Regions from separate parts of the Phocaeicola dorei genome, predicted to be linked through region 4. Evidence: riboswitches for the same ligand, from Rfam matches in the RefSeq annotation. Region 4 holds a riboswitch; each other region holds the start of a gene.
What was found. A riboswitch is a leader RNA that binds a small molecule or an ion and turns the genes downstream of it on or off. The one in region 4 is predicted to bind cobalamin.
Positions count from the first base shown of each region.

Region 1: it holds a riboswitch for cobalamin, as region 4 does, so the genes downstream of both, GKD17_RS10790 (TonB-dependent receptor) here and GKD17_RS03990 (TonB-dependent receptor plug domain-containing protein) in region 4, are expected to answer to the same signal.
Region 2: it holds a riboswitch for cobalamin, as region 4 does, so the genes downstream of both, GKD17_RS10730 (ribonucleoside-diphosphate reductase subunit alpha) here and GKD17_RS03990 (TonB-dependent receptor plug domain-containing protein) in region 4, are expected to answer to the same signal.
Region 3: it holds a riboswitch for cobalamin, as region 4 does, so the genes downstream of both, GKD17_RS10785 (TonB-dependent receptor plug domain-containing protein) here and GKD17_RS03990 (TonB-dependent receptor plug domain-containing protein) in region 4, are expected to answer to the same signal.

Region 1 is NZ_CP046176.1:2,582,983-2,586,338, forward strand. Features, by position in the region: gene GKD17_RS10790 (TonB-dependent receptor) at 1-1,024, opposite strand, end outside; cobalamin riboswitch at 1,078-1,284, opposite strand; gene GKD17_RS10795 (putative transporter) at 1,436-3,124, opposite strand.
Region 2 is NZ_CP046176.1:2,566,870-2,570,225, forward strand. Features, by position in the region: gene GKD17_RS10730 (ribonucleoside-diphosphate reductase subunit alpha) at 1-1,158, opposite strand, end outside; cobalamin riboswitch at 1,221-1,434, opposite strand; gene GKD17_RS10735 (hypothetical protein) at 1,561-1,770, opposite strand; gene GKD17_RS10740 (cyclase family protein) at 1,797-2,354, opposite strand; gene GKD17_RS10745 (putative transporter) at 2,374-3,356, opposite strand, start outside.
Region 3 is NZ_CP046176.1:2,579,230-2,582,585, forward strand. Features, by position in the region: gene GKD17_RS10780 (sirohydrochlorin cobaltochelatase) at 1-133, opposite strand, end outside; gene GKD17_RS10785 (TonB-dependent receptor plug domain-containing protein) at 167-2,227, opposite strand; cobalamin riboswitch at 2,360-2,558, opposite strand; gene GKD17_RS10790 (TonB-dependent receptor) at 2,600-3,356, opposite strand, start outside.
Region 4 is NZ_CP046176.1:1,034,353-1,037,708, forward strand. Features, by position in the region: gene GKD17_RS03985 (YncE family protein) at 1-167, opposite strand, end outside; gene GKD17_RS03990 (TonB-dependent receptor plug domain-containing protein) at 181-2,202, opposite strand; cobalamin riboswitch at 2,268-2,495, opposite strand; gene GKD17_RS03995 (alpha/beta hydrolase) at 2,759-3,356, shown strand, end outside.

The DNA.
Region 1 (3,356 bases), 1.5 Mb from region 4:
AGGTTTCATGCAATATGTTGTAGTCGTATGCTTCATAAGGGCGGCGTGTCTTGTTGTCATAATATCCGCCGCGGGCATAAAAGGAGAGTTTGTCGGTAGCATCAAAAGTGAATTTTTGATTGACAGTATTTGCATAGAATCCTGTAGAAGCTACTTTCCCGGTTTCTTCCAGTTCATGAGTTTTGGAGTTCTCTTCGTATGGATTCAGTTGCCATCCCTCGGCCTGCTGACGGCGGTAAGAGGTGTAGGAGCCGAACTTGCCGGTATTGACATCTGCGTTTACGGACTGGGTAAAACGTCCTTTACTGGCATAACGGGTATCGCTGGAAACATTGATAGCATTTTTTGCATCATCAGTAATAATGTTGATTACTCCTCCGATAGCATTTGTTCCGTAAAGAGCGGAAGAGGCACCGTTCAATATTTCAATACGTTTGATTTTGGCAACATTGATTCGGGCGTAAGTATCATCTCCATACAGGCGTTTGCCATTTTCCAGAAAAATGAAATAATCATCAGGCAATCCATTAAGACTCAATGTTGTACCCATACCGTTGGTCATACTTGAGAAAGATGGGGTCAACTTTTGTAAGGCCTCGTCCAGCGATGTTACACTGGCATTACTTAAATCCTTTGCGGTGATAACGGAAACAGGCACGGGACTATCCGTCATGCGGTGGTGTGTTCCTGTTCCGGTTACTACTACCTGGCCTATATTGGTAAAACTGTCTTGTAGCTTGATAAGAAGATTTTTTTCACCCCCTTTTGTGGTGACAGATTTGGGTGTGTAACTGACATGCGTGATTCTTAATACATGTTTTCCATCAGGAAGATTGTTGATATTAAACTCGCCTTTACCATTTGTGGTGCATCCTGAAAGGCTTTGGTCAATACGAATATTAGCCCCCACTACAGGTTCGTTGGTATCGGCACTCACAATCTTTCCACTGATACTGACTTGTGCCAGTACGTCAATAGCCAGACAGCTTAAAGTAATTGCTGTCAATAATAATTTTACTTTCATCGAAAGAATTTAAGAATTAATAATTGGCTTTCCTGACCCCGGGAGAGCGTGATTATCTATGTTTTGATTTGGCAGGTTTCCTGGCTTCACCCTGAAAAGCGCCTTCCCATTTCTTCATTTTCGAAACAGTGGCATAGCGAGAGTTGCTTTTCATCAAATGGGTTTCACAGTAGCGGGCACTGCTTCGGATTCCACAACCGAATTCCCTTTTATACAGATAGAGAAAAAATATCTGTATCACCAAACCGGGCGCAAAGGTAGACAATTATTTTATATATGTTTTAAGATTAGTGAAAAAATGACTGCTTAAAACGGAGAGAATATTGAAAAGAGGAGGGGATTTTGAACCGTAGAAGTGAATTTGATTCACTCCTACGGCAATATGAATTTGCAATAATTCGGATAGTGATTTCAGGCAAGCGCCAATATTAATATTTGTGCTGTAAGCACACGTAAAAACATGGTGAGCGGATAAACTGTGGCATAACCTACTGCCGGAGCGTCACAAGAGGTCAAATCATTGGAGTAGGCTAATGCGGGCGGATTGGTGGTGGCTCCGGACAATACTCCGATCAAGGTGTAATAGTTCAGTTTATAAACATATCGTCCTATTATTCCTACAATCAGTAAAGGCAGCAGCGTAATAATGGCGCCGTATGCTATCCATACATATCCGCCTTCGTTAATAATTGTTTCGATGAATCCTTTACCGGCTCCTAATCCTACGCAAGCAAGGAAAAGTGAGATACCGATTTCACGTACCATCAAATTGGCACTTATGGTGGTATAGGTTATCAATTTATAATGTGGTCCGAAACGGCTTATCAGGATGGACACAATAAGGGGGCCTCCTGCCAGTCCCAGTTTTACCGGTTGAGGGATACCGGGGAATAAAAAAGGAGTGCTTCCTAAAATACACCCTAATGCGATGCCTAAGAAAATAGGAATCAGGTTGGGATGATTCAAACGTTTCATGGAATTACCTAGAATCTTTTCGGCATGGGCTACAGCCAGTTCGCTACCCACAATCTTTACCCGGTCACCCATTTGCAATTGCAGGTTGGGAGTGGCCACAAGGTCTACACCCGAACGGTTTACACGGGTAATGCTTGCTCCGAAGTTATTCCTGATTTTTAGTTGAGCCAATGTCTTGCCATTCAATTCAGGCTTGGTGATCAGAATTTTTCTGGAAATAAGTTGTTTGTTCTGGAAATCCCATTCCACATTCACTTGTTTTCCAAAAAATACAGTGATAGCTTCTACATCTATCGGATTGGCGATAACAAGGATTTCATCGTGCATGTGAAATACTGTAGTGGAGTTCACTAGTTCTGTTTGTTTGTCTCCGTCACAATGCCGTATGCGTGAAATCACAAAATCACGATTCACCAATGGCTTGATTTCTTTTATTGTTTTACCTTCTACGGCTTCATTGCGTATTTCTAGTGAGATAGGGCGTACGGTCAGTTCTTGTAGATGTCCCAATCCCCGTTCCGCATCGGCTTCTTCGGTTTTTGTGTTGATGCGCAGGATATATTTCAATGCCAGCAGGGAGAGAATACATCCTACTACACCCAGTGGATAGGCTACGGCATATCCCAGTGCTATTTCGGGAGCGTCTATACCATTCAGATCACTGTTTGCTTGCTGTGCGGCACCTAGTCCCGGGGTATTTGTTACAGCACCCGAAAGAATTCCTACCATTGTGGTAATGGGGACACCTGTTATGAAATGGAGTATAATGGTGATGGTCACACCTAAAAATACAACCATCATGGCAAGCAGGTTTAGTGTGAATCCTCCTTTTTTGAATGCTGAGAAGAAACCGGGACCCACTTGTAGTCCGACTGAGTAGACAAATAATATCAGACCGAACTCTTTTAAGAAATGCAACAGATGTTCGTCCAGGTTCAGATTGAAATGACCGAATACAATTCCTACAAAAAGTATCCAGGTTACTCCCAATGAGATACCTGCCACTTTTATTTTTCCTAACATGATACCGAAAGCAATGACCAGTGAAAGAATAAGTACGGAATGTGCTACTCCGCCGCCCCATAAATTAGGGTACCCTTCAAAGAGATTTCTAAAAAGTTCCATAATTCATTATCTAGTTTAATTATTTATAGTATCAATTTTATAATTCAAAAAGTTGTCTTTCAAAATATTAGAGTAGGTTTTATGGGATAGGATGCTTCGTTTTATAGCTGTCATCCCGGCAAAATGACTGCAAAGGTAGCTTATTTAATTGATAAACCATAAAACTTTAATTGCTTTCTAAGGATATTTACTTGATATGTCGGAATTATGAATTAATCTGTTATTCTAATTT
Region 2 (3,356 bases), 1.5 Mb from region 4:
ACGCATACCTAACTGGTCAACGGCTACAGCAGTGTCATTCACCAGTTTCATCCATCGGATTACACCTCCGGCCACACCTTTGAATCCGCGTATGTTTCCACCTGCGGCACGAATTTTGCCAAAATACATTCCCATTCCTCCTCCAAATTTGCTTACCATCGCAAAATTGTCTAAACTGCGGTAAATGCCTTCCAGACTATCGGGCACTGTATCAATGAAGCAACTGGATAACTGGTGATAAGGTTTTCGGGCATTTGCCAGGGTAGGAGTGGCCATTGTGACTTCCAAACGACTTAATATATCATAGAACTTTTTTACCCATTGCAGTCTGTCCTGTTTTTCGGGCATAGCGAGATGAAGGGCAATCCCTAAATACATTTCCTGCACAGATTCTATAGGCTCGTGTGAACGGGTACGGATCAGATAACGCTTGGCAAGCAGATCCAGTCCTGAATAATTGAAAAGCTTGTCACGTTCAGGACACATGAAGCCAGCTGCCGTTTCTATCTCTTGTGGAGTATAGGAGGCTAAGATATAATTACCATACAAACCCTCATCGGTGAGGTAACGTAATTTATCATAAAATGAAAAGATGCCGGCAGCTTCCGCCTGTTCGGCCAGTTTTTTTGTTAATCGGAAATTCAGCAGACGCGCCGCAATGAATTCCCAATCGGGAGTTTCTTGTGTCGTCAGTTCTACAGCCGCTTTGACAAGTGCCGCCAACCGTTCCCCGGGTGTCATATCCGGTTTACAGAAACTTGTGAATTTCTCTGCGAGAAGGGTTAGACTATATTCCTTCCCGGAGAAGTCTTTTTGTATCTCTTTTAGTATATTTGATATAGTATCATCACCGGTTCCTGTAATGATTTGGCTAAGAGCTTTTCTTCTTTCTGTGCGTTGCCAACGGTAAAGTATATAGTTTTTGGCTTCTGCATAAAAGCCATGTTCCATCAAACTACGTTCCACTTCGTCCTGAATGCGTTCTACACTACGATTTGCTTCGTTTTGATGCAGAAATAGTTCCACTTCGTCTACTATGGTGTAGACAGCTTCATCTGTTATTTCTTTTTGGGTACTGGCAAAGCTTTTCCGTATGGCAACGGCTATTTTTTCTCTGTCGTAGGATTCTGTTGCCCCATTCCTTTTAATTATTTGCATGAGATGCTGTTGGTATGAATTATTGTATCTTTTCGTACCGCTTCCCTAACCCCACGAGTAGAAACGGCCTTTGATGAATGGCAGGTCTTCTGACTGGCTCCTCATTTCCGATGCCTTCCCGCGTTCTCGTTATGTGGAGTCAGGCAGTGGCAATAGGTACATATCGGAAATTTTATCGGAGTTTCACAGCAGCGGGACTGTCCGGGATTTACACCCGATTCCCTTTTAATCCGGATAGAGGGCATCTATTCGGAACCGATTCGGGAACAAAGATAATGGAAATTGGAATTATTACAGCATTGAGTTAGTTTAAAAATCAGAAATGATTTATAAAAGTTGGATGGTATTAAACATTTTGGACAAGTTCTACTACCATGCTTCCAAGCAGCACAGCTACTATTGTTATGAGTAACCAATTGATATACTTGCTTTTCGATCTCGTTTTTTCTTTTTCTGAATGACACTGATTTTTACCATATAACCGAATGATTCCCCAATGCGATTGGCACTGCGTATCACTCGTGAAGTATGTACACCACATCCCATCGTGTGAGCGGAATATTCAGAAATAAATCCACTGACATCTATCAAAATTTCGGCTGTCTTATCCATTTAAATGAAGTTATGTTTTTCTTTTTTTAGAATCCATAGACACGACATGGCTTTCCAGTGGAAGGCATTTCCTTGTCAATTTCAATCTTTAATTTTTTTATATTCAATATTTCTTCTCCTTCAAGCATCAGGCACATAATAAGAAAACAACCGTTTTTCTCACATTCCATATCGAATAACCGGTGTTGTGAAAACATGCCTAACCCATGTGAGTCAATAAGAATAAACTTTGGATGGTTATAAAGTAATGCAGCCAGAGAGTCCCAATTAAGCTTCATGTCAAACATAAAGAAGTCTTTGGTTGCATAGTCGTTGGTTGCCATATTGCCGGTATATAAAACCAATGCTTTACCTTCTATGTCCAAGTTATTAAAGTATTCGTCGGCTGGTAGTCCGTTCCGACAATCTACCACGACGGCATCTGTTACATATTCTTTATAGCGGGGAGCTTCCATATAGCAATCCATGTGGGTGCCGATGTGTCCGAGGCGTTCCGTTTCTTTGGCATCAAGTTCGAACTGTGCCAAATCTTCATCACTTAACTGTAAATGTAGTTCTTTGGTAATCGTTTCTTGTTGGTACATATTTAAAGAATTTTAAAGTTTAACCTAATGAGAGTATCAATAATTGAGCCGTAAGTACGCGTAGGAACATAGCAAGCGGATATACGGTGGCATATCCCACGGCCGGAGCGTCACATGAAGTCAGATCATTGGAATAGGCGAGGGCAGGCGGATTAGTATTTGCTCCTGATAATACACCAATAAGGGTATAATAGTTTAATTTACAGGCATAACGCCCAATGAGCCCCGTTATGATTAATGGTACGGTCGTAATAATAGCTCCATACATAATCCAAATATATCCACCTTCATTTACAATTGTCTCTATAAAATCTTTCCCGGCTCCCAACCCTACACAAGCTAGGAATAAGGAAATCCCGATTTCTCTTATCATCAAGTTAGCACTCATCGTGGTGTATGTAATCATTTTATATTGAGGACCGAAACGACTGATAAGAATGGATACAATAAGCGGTCCACCTGCTAGACCAAGTTTTACTGGTTGTGGAATACCTGGAAACATAAATGGAATACTTCCCAAGATACATCCTAATGCGATGCCGAAAAAAATGGGGATAAGATTGGGATGATTCAGTCTCTTCATGGAGTTTCCTAAAACCTTTTCGGCATGAGTGACAGCAAGTTCACTACCAACTATAGTTACACGGTCGCCCATTTGCAACTGTAAATGTGGGGAGGCTACCAAGTCTACTCCTGAACGGTTGATACGGGTGATGCTCGCACCGAAGTTATTTCGTATCTTAAGTTGTGAGAGCATTTTTCCATTTAACTCAGGCTTTGTTATCAAAATGCGGCGTGAGATAAGTTTCTTGTTTAACTGTTCCCATTCCATTTCTACCTGTTTGCCAAAAAATACTGTAATCGCTTCAATGTCAATAGGGTTCGAGATAACCAGAATCTTGTCATCAATATGTAATATCGTTTCTGAATTTACTAGTTCCACTTCCTGTTGTCCGTCATGATGGCGTATGCGCGAAATGACGAAGTTGCGGTTTACCAAAG
Region 3 (3,356 bases), 1.5 Mb from region 4:
TGGTTCTGGTTACTACATCCACAGCAGGATTAACAGTACTTTCTTCATCATCATTGTCACTACAGGAACTGAATCCTGTGCAAGTTGCGGCAGCAACAAAAGCCGCCATCAGATAATACTTGAATTGTTTCATACGAATAAAAATTAATTTATAAATTGTTGGTTATTAATTGTTTTTGAATTTAATGAGGGCGGAGACATAAAAAGTTCTTCCGGGAGTTGATGTGGCACGATTCCGTCCGAAAGGAGTACGGTCTACATAGTCAAATACATTATCTACCCCGGCATTCATCGTTAATGACCACCGTTTCATTTTTAATAATGAGTGGGCTGTGTTGATACGCCAAGTTTGGAATCCGTCGGCATTATTATCATTTATATAACGGCGTGTAGACTGATATCTGCCATAGATGCCGATACCCAAACGATACAGTTTCCATGAATGTTGCCATAAGACATTTAAATTTGCATTATGGCTGGAAGTAGCATCAATAGGAAGATATTTCATATAATCTATACCTTTGTTAGGATATTGCGCTTTTGGATCAGCATAACTATATCCGCCGGCAAGGCTGAGAGATTTTGCAGGACGATAGTTGAAGGTGAAATCCATACCATAAATACGTGCCTTTGTCAGATTCTTATATTGTTTGCTCTTTTCTACTTCAAGAAACTTTTCATCGGGAGTTACGGAAATTTCAACCAACTCAATCATGTTGTGAAGATAATTCATGTATCCGGTTAAACTGGCTTGGAATTTTTGCCCTACGTACTCGATACCGATTGAAGCATATTGTGAGGTTTGTGCTTTTAGATTTGTGTTGCCATGATATGCAGTCAAGGCACCGCCTCCGATAACGCCGGTATAATTATAATAAAGTTCTTTAATAGTGGGTGCTTTGTAGCCTAAAGCATAAGAAGCACGCAAATTAATATGTTCTCCGGGTTTATAAAGTCCTGATATTTTCGGACTGAAATTCAATCCTGTTTCCTTGTGTTGTGTTCCTCGTACCCCGGCAGTCAGAACCAGATTTTCTCTGGCTGTCCATTCCTCCTGTATATAAGCTGCCAACGTATAAACGGAAGCGCGGTCACCGTCAATGTGATGAGGTGATTCCAAATGATTGTACTGATATTCGATTCCTGCATTTAAAATATGGTCCTCTCCAAGATAAAATACACTTTTTACCTGGCCTAATATTTGTTTCTGAATACTTTGTTTGATACGTTGACCGGCAAAGTAGGTGATACGTTCATGGCGGTCATTGTCTAGAAAATAATCAGTATGCTCGTTTAGCTTATAGTCATAGAAGTAACCGTATCTGCCATACGAGAGGTCTGCAGTCAGATAATTCCGTTTTCCTAATTTATATTTACTTCCTACTGCAAATGTATAGTTGCGATAATAAAAATCGTTGGCTTGATATTTCCAAGGACCGTGTGTACGCATTACCCAACGCTCATAATAAGTGCCTTCTGCAGTGAGGTCTAGTTTGCGATTGACTTGCCATTCAATGTTCTCGGACAGGGTATAGTTTGAAGAACGGTTTACGGTCAACATAGTAGAGCCGGATTTCAATTGATTCTGATCCCACTGCAGGTCTGTATTCCGCCAGCCATCGGTATGCCGGAAGTTGATTCCGGTTACAGATTTTATCTTTCCATAATTAAAGCCGAAACTGGTACTTTGACGTATATCACCATATTCACCTATGCGGGATGTATTGGTGAGCTCCATTTTTTCACGGTTACGTTTGGTTATGATATTGATAACTCCGGCTATTGCGTCACTGCCATAAAGTGAAGAAGCGGCCCCTTTTACAATCTCTATGCGTTCTATATTAGCTGGATTTAATTGATTCAAGTCGTTTTGCCCTCCTACATCGCCATTCATTCTTTTTCCATTTATCATGATCAGGATATAGTCATTGTTCAATCCGTTTAGTTGGATATGGCTCCCCATATCACCATCATGAAAGGTCAATGAAGGACTAAGACCACTGAGCAAATCGTCTATACTGCGTGCCTGATATTGTTCCAAAGCTTTGCTGGTTATTACTTCAGTCTGTACGGGAGCATCTTTCAGATAATGTTCAGTACCTGTACCCGTGATGACCACTTCATTCAGTAATACGGACAATTCTTTATCGTCTTTATCTTTGAGAATACTTTGGGCACTTGCAATTTGTGTACCTAATAGTAGAATAGCAGGAAGTAAATACCTCATATTGTGTTTTATTTAATTTGCAAAATAAAACATCAAGTTTCCCTCTGATAAAGAGGAATGCCACAAAGGAATAGACGTTGGAAAACGCTTGTTCGAATGGACACATACTTCTAATCCTGGAAGCTTGGTGTTTATTGTTCAACAGACTTAGCAGGTATTCTGGCTTTCCTCTGATTGGAAACCTTCCCATTTCTTCAAATGAAACAGTGGTTTTGGACTATCCAATCAACATAATGAGGATTTACAGCTGCAGGTACAGCCCCGGATTTACACCGGATTCCCTTGCATCGGGCTATGTGATAGCCCGATTACTAATTCTGTTGCAAAGATATAGGTTTATTTTATATTATCTTCGATAAGTCTTTGATTTTTTTAGCTTTTAAATTTTAAAGACAAACTGATATAGAATGAACGTCCGGGGGTAAGAGTTGCATAATTGCTGTTATAAGGACGATCATCCGTATAATCGAACAGGTTTTCTATGCCACATCCGGGTTCTATGATTACAGATTTTAAGTTGAAAGAATGGCGTGTGTTTAAATCCCACAATTGATAGTCGGGAGCATAGCCATAACTTTTAGAGAAACGTTTGCTGTTGATACGACCGTTCAAATTTATGTTCAACCGATATATCTTCCATGAATGCGCCCATTGGGCATTGATATTGTATGCGTTTTTAATACTTTTGTCGATGGGTTGTTCCAATTCCACGTCTTGGGTATTAAGATGAGTATATCCTCCGCTTAAATTGAACCCGGCACCTAGGTATGCATTGGCGGATACATTGATTCCGTATACTTTAGCCTCCGCTATATTATCACGTTGACGAACTTCCTTATGACCATATTGCTCCATAGCTTTATCTCCCGTGGCAATCGTATTATAATCTATCATGTCACGAATATTATTATAAAAAGCATTGACTGATACAGAAAAACGCTCATGTACATACTCTGCACTCAATGAGAAATAATCATTCTTTTCCGGCTTTAAATCCAAATTGCCTATTGTTAACCTGTCATTTTTTTTAGCTATGTCAGTGGCATAGAGTTCAGACAGGGTAGGAGTTCGGAAACCTGCTGCATAGGAGGCACGGAAATTGAATTTGCCGGGTTTATACATCAGTGCT
Region 4 (3,356 bases):
GTTGCCTCGGTTGGCGAAGTTACTTCGGGAGTCGTGTCGGGTTGTGAAGAAGGGTCTTCTTCCGGATCTCTAGGAACTTCGATCTCATTGTCATCATCGTTACAAGCACAGAACAGCGGAGCTATACTAAATAAGGCTGCTGCAAAAAATAAATGTTTGAATTTCATACTTATATAATTTTTAAAAATGAATACTGCAAGTTAGTTTATAGCTTCTACCCGGCATCGGGTAGCTTTTCACTATGTCATATTGTTTATTTCCCAAATTGATAATATCTCCCCGAAGATTGTATGTAAACTTCTTTATCTTGAAGCTGCGGTATAATGAAAGTCCGTATTCTATATATCCATCCATTTCATTACTTGGACGATTTTCGGAAGCAATATATCGTTTGCTCACACCTGTAGCATGAAGAGAAGCATTTATGAAAGGATTTTCCAAGGCTAAAGAAGCACCTGCGCTATGACGTGGGGTATATGCAATCTGATGTTTGTAATATACGACTTCCGGGTCTGTTTTATCTACTGCATATTGATAGGTATAGTTTCCAGTCAATAGTAAGGAATAATGTTTTGCAAGTTGGAAAGTGGTGTTTATATTGGCATCTACTCCCCAAATTTCTACTTTGCCTAAATTTACCATATTCCAGATAAACATATTATAGGGCATTGCCACAATTTTATCTTTTACCTTATTATAATACCCATCCAATGTCAGACTGATTGCTGGTAGCCAGCTTGTAAAGTTGTTCTGGTAAGTGATACCTATATTATATTGTTGAGCCTTTTCGGGACGAAGATCACGGCTACCCATCCGGTCAAAGTAGTTTTCAGAAAAAGTAGCCACTCTGAATATGTCTTTATAGGAAGCCCGAAGGTATAGCTGTCCGTCTGTACAAGGTTTCCATGAAAAAGAGAAGGAAGGGGATAATTTTCGCCGGTTCTCAGCTCCGTTTCCTTCTTTTGCACCATTAAGATATATCGATCCGAGTAGTATGGCAACAGCTGTTATGTTATCAGTTTGATATCGGAGAGTTGCTGTTTGTAATATAGAATGCCGGTAAGGGCTTGTATTGTTAGGAGTATTGGCATTTAGGTTATTATATATGTAATCTGCCGCATAAACCATGCTCCAGTGACTAGTCGGAGTATATAGTAATGCTCCTGATGTATAGTATTCTCGTTGGAAATAACGGTCGTTTAATTCTCCTCCGGGGTATTTTCCTCCTTCATCGTGGTAATGAGATTGGCTCCAGTTAAATTTCCCATTGATTAACAAAGAAAGATTATTTTCCCAATAAGTACGGTAATGTACTTGTGAAAAGAAATTTCGTTCGCGTAACTTCTCACGGCTTTTCGCGTTGTAAAGAATGACTGCACCGGGTAATTGCTGATTTGTATCGTAATAATAAATCTTTCCGTTCAGTGTGCTTCTGTTATTAGGGCTGATGTAAAGATTCAGTTCTCCTCTGTAGGTTTGAATGTTGTTGTTATAGCGTTTTTCTTTGGAAACATAATCTCCGTTGACTAAAGTGAAAGGATATAGGTTATCTGCCCTCATAAATTCACCAGTGGTAGATGCTGAAATCTTTTCGTTAAACTTTTGTTCGTAGCGGATAAGGGGATTAATCATCCCGAAAGAACCTGTCTTTATCTGTCCCGTCAAGTGATTTTTTTTGTTTGAAAAATCCGGGGATATGCTTTGTAATTTTAAGGCGGCAGCAGAAGCAACTGTACGTGCCGGTACAAAAATATCTTCATTGTCCCCAATGGTCAGTGAAATTTGCTGGATATTGTCAATAGAGAAACGAGACAAGTCTATTTGTCCGCTTTGACAATCACTGAGTGTAACCCCGTCATAAACTACGGCTGTATGTTTGGCTCCTAAACTCCGAACGGAGATAGTTTTCATTCCTCCTGCACCCCCATAATCCTTTATGTTGACTCCTGAGAAGCGACGTAAAGCATCAGCAATATCCGTAATGCCTTGTTGTTGCAATTGCTTCTTGTCGAGTTGTTGGAAGGGACTGCTACTTTTAACCTGTTGCTTGGTACGTTCAGCCGTAACCGTAACTTCGTCTATTTTATGCACTTTCCCGGTAATGGAATCTCCTTTCTCCTGTGCCTGTATTTCAAGCGGCAATAGGATAAAGCTGCAAAGCAGACAAAGCCATAGCTTATAAGCCTGGTTATTTCCTTTCATTTAAAAAAACATATTAATGAATAAATACCGCATTCTTACCGCTGCTCTTTCCTCGAAAGCGACGGTCGATGACTTTACGTTTTGCAGGTCTTCTGACTTACTCCTGTTTACTTGCCTTCCCACCTTAATTATATATACAGGCAGTGGCGTGAGTGGATAAATAAACCTATCCCCTTATAGGGGTAGATGGAGCTTACAGCAGCGGGACTGTTCAGGACTTGCACCTGATTCCCTTTTCATCCGCTTCCTCGCATCAGTCGGAGGTACGCGGAACAAAACGTGGCAAAGATAGTTTGTTTGGATGAATAAGAAAAGGGAAATGATAAAAAATCCTTTTTTGAAATTAGTTGCAGATTTATTTCTTTCCCAGCAAAAGTAGGCGTGTGTAACGGTTCTTTTTTAGTGGCAAAACTAGTTGATTCTATCCATGTTGAAGATAAAATGAAATAGTATTGAATAAAATAAAACTGATGCTTAACAACATTCAAATATTGATTCGCTTTATTCAATATAATCACTATATTTGTTAAATGAATAATCTTAAAATACGTAATAGATGAAACATTTGAATTTTATTTTAGCCGGTTTATTTTTCCTGTGCGGTCTTTGTTGTCGGGCACAGGTGCTTCCTTTGGAAGAAAATGTGGTGTTGAACACCAAGGAAGGACAAATCAAAGGAAAACTGCTTTTGCCCGGTGGGGTGAAAACCTGTCCGGTGGTGCTTATTATAGCCGGATCCGGACCTACGGATATGGATGGTAATTCAGCCATTGGCAATTTGAGGAATAATTCGTTGAAGTTCCTGGCAGAAGGCTTGGCGGCAAACGGCATCGCTTCCTTGCGCTTTGACAAGCGGGGGATAGGAACCAGTGCGTCGGCTGGTAAGGAGGAAGCGAAACTTCGTTTTGAAGATTATGTGAACGATGTAACTGGCTGGATTGATTACCTGTCGAAAGAGAAACGTTTTACGACGATCACGGTGGCAGGACATAGCGAAGGGGCGCTGATTGGAATGTTGGCCTGTCAGAACCGGCCGAAGGTGAAAGGCTATATCTCGATTGCCGGTGCGGGTCGTCCTGCCTACGAGATTATAGAGGCGCAAGTGACCGCTCAACAGAATCCGGAAGCGGTGCGGAAAGAGGTGGCATCCATTA